3 regions of the Oceanobacillus sp. FSL W7-1309 genome follow, and region 2 is predicted to be linked to each of the others. Evidence: predicted binding sites of a transcription regulator. Region 2 holds the regulator's gene; each other region holds the start of a gene.
What was found. Region 2 encodes Rex, which represses fermentation and respiration genes when NADH is low (regulators of the CRP and FNR family bind a similar motif). Its sites were predicted from a motif close to TTGTGAAATATTTCACAA; they were not measured.
Positions count from the first base shown of each region.

Region 1: NST46_RS16165 (cytochrome c oxidase subunit 2A) is a predicted target of Rex. The motif match lies at 1,004-1,021, and genes of this name have one in related genera.
Region 3: NST46_RS18515 (hydroxymethylglutaryl-CoA synthase) is a predicted target of Rex. The motif match lies at 925-942, and genes of this name have one in related genera.

Region 1 is NZ_JBBOBX010000002.1:707,145-709,419, forward strand. It holds gene NST46_RS16155 (b(o/a)3-type cytochrome-c oxidase subunit 1) at 1-264, opposite strand, end outside; gene NST46_RS16160 (cytochrome B5) at 264-767, opposite strand; gene NST46_RS16165 (cytochrome c oxidase subunit 2A) at 797-934, opposite strand; gene NST46_RS16170 (SRPBCC domain-containing protein) at 1,349-1,780, shown strand; gene NST46_RS16175 (helix-turn-helix domain-containing protein) at 1,767-1,955, shown strand; gene NST46_RS16180 (hypothetical protein) at 1,948-2,097, shown strand.
Region 2 is NZ_JBBOBX010000001.1:2,248,559-2,250,833, reverse strand. It holds gene NST46_RS10800 (hypothetical protein) at 1-504, opposite strand, end outside; gene NST46_RS10795 (redox-sensing transcriptional repressor Rex) at 802-1,440, opposite strand; gene NST46_RS10790 (ABC-F family ATP-binding cassette domain-containing protein) at 1,592-2,275, shown strand, end outside.
Region 3 is NZ_JBBOBX010000002.1:1,178,152-1,180,426, reverse strand. It holds gene NST46_RS18520 (reverse transcriptase-like protein) at 139-792, shown strand; gene NST46_RS18515 (hydroxymethylglutaryl-CoA synthase) at 987-2,153, shown strand.

The DNA of each region.
Region 1 (2,275 bases), on a different contig from region 2:
CTGAAAGCCGATAATAAAAAATGTTGTTAGTACAAGTGCTAGGATAACGCCATGTACTGTTAAAATTTGATAGTAACCAATACCAAATGGAAGTGTGAAACTTCCCGACCGAACTAGTACTTGCAACAAACCCATTAAACCACCAATAAATAAAGATATAAAAGCTACATACATAAAAGACATATAAAGTTTTGCTTCTTGTTTTGGAATTGCAAGCAATTGTCTAGGATCTTCATTAGGTAATACGACATTTCGAAGCGCCATTATTGATACACCTCCACGGTTGTATACATCATATGGTGACCAATACCACAGTACTCATTACAGAGTAAGGTAAATTCAGCTGCTTGATTCATTTCAACCTCCATACTACTGATATAACCAGGTTCAACCATCATATTTACATTTGTCCCAGCAATATTAAAACCATGAATTACATCCTTTGTTACAACTTGAAATAGTACAGTTGCACCTTTAGGGATTTCAATATGATTTATTGCATTGCCATCTGCATCAACACCAAAGTCATAATGGAATGCACTTGCAACGACATTGACAATATATCGGTCTTCATCCACTTTTGTCAGCCCTAAATTTTCAGGCTTAAAAGCTTCATGGGCCTCTACATTTTGAGGGTCAATTGTCACACCATGGCTTTGAGGGTGAGTGCCAAGATAAAAAGCTCCGTAACCAAGAATAACCAAAAATAGTACTAATGCTCCGATACCAAATGTAAGCCATATTTTTTCAAACTTATGAAAATGCATCTTTTCTCACTCCTTTTTAATCACCTTTCTTATCTTGAAAGGAAAATTGCAAAAACAACAGTCCAACTAATGACAATAAATAAACCTAAGGCTCCCACCGATAATAATGTACCTTTTAAATTTGGCTCTTTCTCATGATTCGTGTAAGTTTTCCCATTCTGTTTCACTGCATATCATCCTCCCATCATGTTATCGGTTACTTATATTTTCATCATACACAAAGTGGAAACATAAATTAGTGAAATAATTAACGTTTCACAATTTGTTCAATTACGCTAGTAACTATATATCTTAGGACTTTACTAACTTTTAAGTATAAAAAGTATGTGAAATAAGTATGAATAAATACCTATTTATCTTGACAATAAACTGGACTACTGTATGGTTTTTTAGATTAGAAGAAATACGAAGAAGTAAACTATCCGCCCGTTCGCTCTATAAGGGCACTTTAAATAATAAAGACTAAAGCGACCACTCCAAGTGATCGCCAACCGCTAAATTTAAGTGCAATTATAAAGTTGGACATAGTAGAAATATGTGCTAACCTATGGTTGCACGTCCTAAAGTTAGGAGGAGTGGTAATGAATGATGATCGTATTGAACGAGAGATCTTTATTAATGCATCTGTTCAAACGGTATGGGAGTTGATAAGCCAACCAGCATGGTGGGTGGGTGATGCACCAGGACCAGACAGGGTACAAGTAGACGGGTCACATATTGTAGCGGATACGAAGTATGGTAAATTCACGGTATTAATTGAACAAGAAGATTCACCTAACTACCTTTCATGTCGGTGGGCAAGTTCATTTCCCGGTGAGGAGCCAGGAGAAGATAACTCTACACTCGTTGAGTTTATGCTGAAAGAAAAGGATGGGGGTACTTGGCTTAGTGTAGTAGAAAGTGGATTTTCCAGCCTTGCCGTTTCTGAGGAAGAAAAACATAAATTTTTTAAAGAAAATGTAAAGGGATGGATTTATCAATTGGAAACGGTGCGAAAACTTGCTGAGCAGTAATATGCCATCTGCAGACAATAAAAATTTTGAAAAGGTTCTAATTGCGTTAGCAGACCCAACTCGTCGTGAGCTGCTTGACCACATTGCAATTATAGGACAAGTAACAGCAACAACATTGGCGACTAAGGTAACTGTATCTCGTCAAGCGGTTGTTAAACACCTCAGTTATGGATAATGCTGGATTAGTTACCTCCAAACGTGTTGGGCGGGAAGTTCGATACAAAGTGTGTCCAGAACAACTATCGAGTGAAGCGGATTGGGATAGAAAATTAGAATGGATTAAACGTGTAGCAGAAACAAACAATAATTCCGACTGACATAACCCATATAATCTTCGATACAACAATGGATAAACCTGAAAAATACAGCAGTGGACGACCTACCTGATGCAAGATTATGTAACTCTTGTGATTCCTCCCTCAAGAATAGTTCAGATGTAACTATAAAACATAAAGTACATTCTAACAGGAAAGAGGTATATACCTCAAAAAAAGC
Region 2 (2,275 bases):
GGAACTATAAATTTTCCATGCACCATCATCTGGTCGCAAGACATGAACCCCGTGTGTTTCATTATTCATAAAATCAGGACCATCGACTTTCATTGTCGTCTGTTTATAAGAGATTGTTGCTTCTTCTTCTGATTTTTCTTCTACAACTAAATCAAATAATTCCATATCTAATGTATACACAGATAATTGATCGATTGTCGTACGTGTTGAGTCATATAAAGGAGATTCACTATGTATGGTTTCCATGTAAGCATCCAAGTCATTTTCTGTTAATGCTTCTAAGTTTGCTTCAAGTACTGCAAATAATGCCTCATCTTCTGGAACTACATTTTCTTCTGCTTCTTCAGACCCGTTTTTCTCGTTTGCTTCCGCATCATTTGTTTCTTCAGTTGCTTCAGCATCGTTAGTCCCTTCACTCTCATTGTCACTTTCATTTGAACATGCAACAATGAACAAACTAATAAATAAAACAAACATAATACCTAAAACCTTTTTCACGTTCACGAATAAATTCCTCCTCTTTCTCAATATATTCCCAATACAGATTAACGTAATAATCAGTAAATGGATAGATGTCTTAAGAACCAATAATTTTCAGAAAAATATTAGTTCCATTTATCTAGTTAATATTTATCAGCTTGTTTCCAGTGGTTGTTTAAAACGGAGATTTTATGGAATTGATGCAAATAAATTATGGTATTTACCAATATAAGGACATCCAAATCCAACCATAAAAAAACAAGGCTTTTGACCTAATATCAATAGCCTTGTAAATAAACAAAAATTTACAATGAGTAATATCTACTCTGGATTATCTAACGAATAATGCTTTAGGAAATAGACAAGGGCCTGCAATTCAACAGCAAGATCAATATGGTGGACCCGAATATGCTTCGGTACACTAATCCTTGCAGGAGTAAAGTTAAGAATCCCTGAAATCCCTTTTTCTACAAGCTTATCGGCGATCACTTGTGCTTCAACAGCTGGAACAGTTAGGATAGCGACTTTAATGTCTTCTAACTTTTCCTCTAAATCACGAATATCATAAACGGGTACCCCGCCAATATCCGTGCCAACCTTTTCTGTATCTGCATCAAATGCCGTAGTAATCCGGATATTATTGTTCTTCATAAAGTTATAATGAAGGAAGGCTGTACCTAAGTTCCCAACTCCGATTAATGCAACCTCTGTAACCTCATGCTGATCCAACGTACTTCGGAAAAATCCTAATAAATACTCTACATTATAGCCGTATCCCTTTTTTCCCAATGCGCCAAAATAAGAAAAGTCTCTTCGAATTGTTGCAGAATCCACTTTTACTGCATCACTCAGCTCCTTTGAGGAAACTCGCTTCTTCCCTTGCTGATTTAAATTGTTAAGAAAACGATAATATAAAGGCAGCCGCTTGGCAGTAGCTTGTGGAATTTTATTCTGTTCCATCAATCTTCCTCTTTTCAATCCAATAGTTGTATATGATAAGTTCTTTCCTTCTATTTTAACAGAAAACGTCAAATAAGTCGTGATATTTTTCACAATTCAGTTGCCTCGTTAAATAACTATAAGATACACTGTACATGATGGGGTGAAAAAGATGATATTAATGCAACTAAACGGAATTTCCAAATCCTTCGGTGCTGAAGAGATTTTATCAAATATTAAAATTGAAATTAAAGATAAAGACCGTATAGCTATTGTCGGCAGAAACGGTGCAGGTAAGTCAACATTACTTAAAATTATGGCACAAGAATTATCGTATGATGAAGGGGAATTTTTTCAACCGAAGGATCTTACATTCGGTTATTTATCCCAGCATATGACGTTAGAATCAGGGAAAACCATTTGGGATGAAATGCTAGAGGTATTTTCCCATTTAAAATCATTGGAAAAGCAACTTCGAGCATTAGAGAAAGAGATGGAGAAAGCCAGCGAATTATCTGGAGAAGAATATGACAAAGTCCTTAAAGAATATGACAAACTTCAACTAGCATATCAGACTGATGGGGGCTATACGTATGAATCTGATATTAGAGCTGTACTTAGTGGGTTAAATTTTGAGTCCTTTGATTATGATACTCCAATCGCAGAACTTAGTGGTGGACAAAAAACACGACTTGCCCTGGGTAAATTGCTGCTTCAAAAACCACAGTTGCTTATTCTTGATGAACCGACCAACCATCTTGATATTGATACATTGTCATGGTTGGAAAACTATCTCGTTAGTTATCCAGGCGCCATTGTCATCGTTTCACACGATCGGTACTTTCTTGATAAAACA
Region 3 (2,275 bases), on a different contig from region 2:
GTGGTGTTGCTAAGATATGTGCATTTTAGGATACAATATAAAATAATATGAATGAGAGGTTCATTCATTAAATGTGTTTTATTCAGATTTTATGACATTTATTTTGTTTTATATCCAAGTAAAAAGGGGGGGTTATCTATGCAAATGAGAATGGAATTAACATATCGTACAAAAAAGGGATTAGAGACGATGCTTAGCTCAGATATGATGCAAGCTGGACAAGCCGTCATCATTGCTGAAGACATGGAGAAAACTGGAAGAATCAAGCAATTAACATTTATTGATAGCAATGATAGAAGCTGGACCTATAAGCAATTAAAGAAATACATGGAAGAAATTAAAACGGAACCGCATGATATAACTGTCTATTTTGATGGTGGATTTGACTTGAAGACAGATAAAGCAGGTCTTGGCTGTGTCATTTACTATGAGCAAAATGAAAAGGCCTATCGGATAAGAAAAAATGCTTTAGTGGAAGACCTTATAAATAATAATGAAGCAGAATATGCGGCGCTTCATTTAGGATTAACTGAATTAGAGCTATTAGGTGTGCACCACTTACCAGTAACATTTGTTGGAGATTCAAAGGTTGTCATTCATCAGTTGGATGGGGAATGGCCATGCTATGAAAAGGAGCTAGCAGCATGGATTAATCGGATTGAACAAAAGTTAGAACAGCTTGGAATTGCCCCAACTTATAAAGATGTGTCCCGGAAAATGAACCGTGAGGCTGATCAATTAGCAACACAGGCCCTACAAGAGATTGAAATTATGAGTCATCGTGAGCGCTGATAGATAATCAATCATACAGACAAATTAGCTAATCCGGTAGTTTAGAAAACCTTTCCATCTAACTTCAAATGAGTTGTTTTTCGTAATACATTATATTATCATTTAACTGTTGTTTAATTTAAAAAATAATAGTTGTGCACTATTACACGAAACAGTACAGTATAAAATTTTGGTAGTTGTAAAGGAGCAGGGCATTGAATATAGGGATTGATAAGATAGGTTTTTATACACCGCATTTATATGTAGATATGAACAAATTAGCTGTTGCAAGAGACATAGAGCCGGAAAAGTTCACCGTTGGAATTGGACAGGAAAAAATGGCGATTCCGCCAATTACACAAGACCCGGTTACATTGGCTGCGAACGCTGCACTTGGGATTTTAAACGAGGCAGATAAAGAGAAAATTGATTTTGTTATTTTTGGTACCGAATCAGGTATTGATAACTCGAAGTCTGCAGGGGTCTATGTACATAATTTACTTGGGTTAAATCCCCATGCACGTACTGTTGAAATGAAGCAGGCATGCTACGGTGCAACTGCTGGAATTCAATTGGCAAAAGGGCATATTGCATTAAATCCGGAAAGCAAGGTATTGGTAATAGGTTCTGATATCGCGAGGTACGGTCTAAATACCCCCGGTGAATCCACACAAGGTGCAGGTGCAGTTGCGATGGTGATTAGTGCAAATCCAAGAATCATGGTCCTTGAAGAGCATAGTGCTTATTTCACAAATGACATTATGGATTTCTGGAGACCGATTTACTCTGACAAAGCGTTTGTTGATGGAAAGTTTTCCAATGAGCAATACATATACTTCTTTTCGAAGGTTTGGGAGCAGTATAAAGAAAAGTCAGGTCTTGAATTGAAAGATTTTGAGGCAATTTGTTACCACTTGCCATATACAAAGATGGGATTAAAGGCGTTACGTACGATTTTAGATGAAGGTACAGAGGAAGACAACGAAAGATTGGTTGCGAATTATCAAGTAAGTACGCAATATAATCGAAACGTTGGAAACATCTACACGGGATCTTTATACTTAAGCTTGTTATCGCTTCTTGAACTTAACGAGGGATTAGAAGCCGGATCAAGGGTTGGTTTATACAGCTATGGTTCAGGCGCTGTTGGAGAATTTTTTACTGGGATTCTACAGTCCGATTATCGTGAGCATCTTCACATCAATGATCATAAACATTTATTTGATTCAAGAATGGAAGTAACTGTTCCCGAATATGAAAAACTATTTGAGGAGACCCTACCAGTTGATGGTTCGACATTAGAGCTTGATATTACAAAGGATACTGCTGCAATTTGCCTAAGTGGAGTAGAAGATAATAAGCGTTTGTATGTAAGGAAGTAGGAATTCAGTATACTAGAAACATCTAGATTATATACAAACACGTTATCATAAAAAATTGAAATTAGCTTAATTTTATGTTAGAATATTCTAATAGTACATTTTGAGATAATATTCACTTCTTC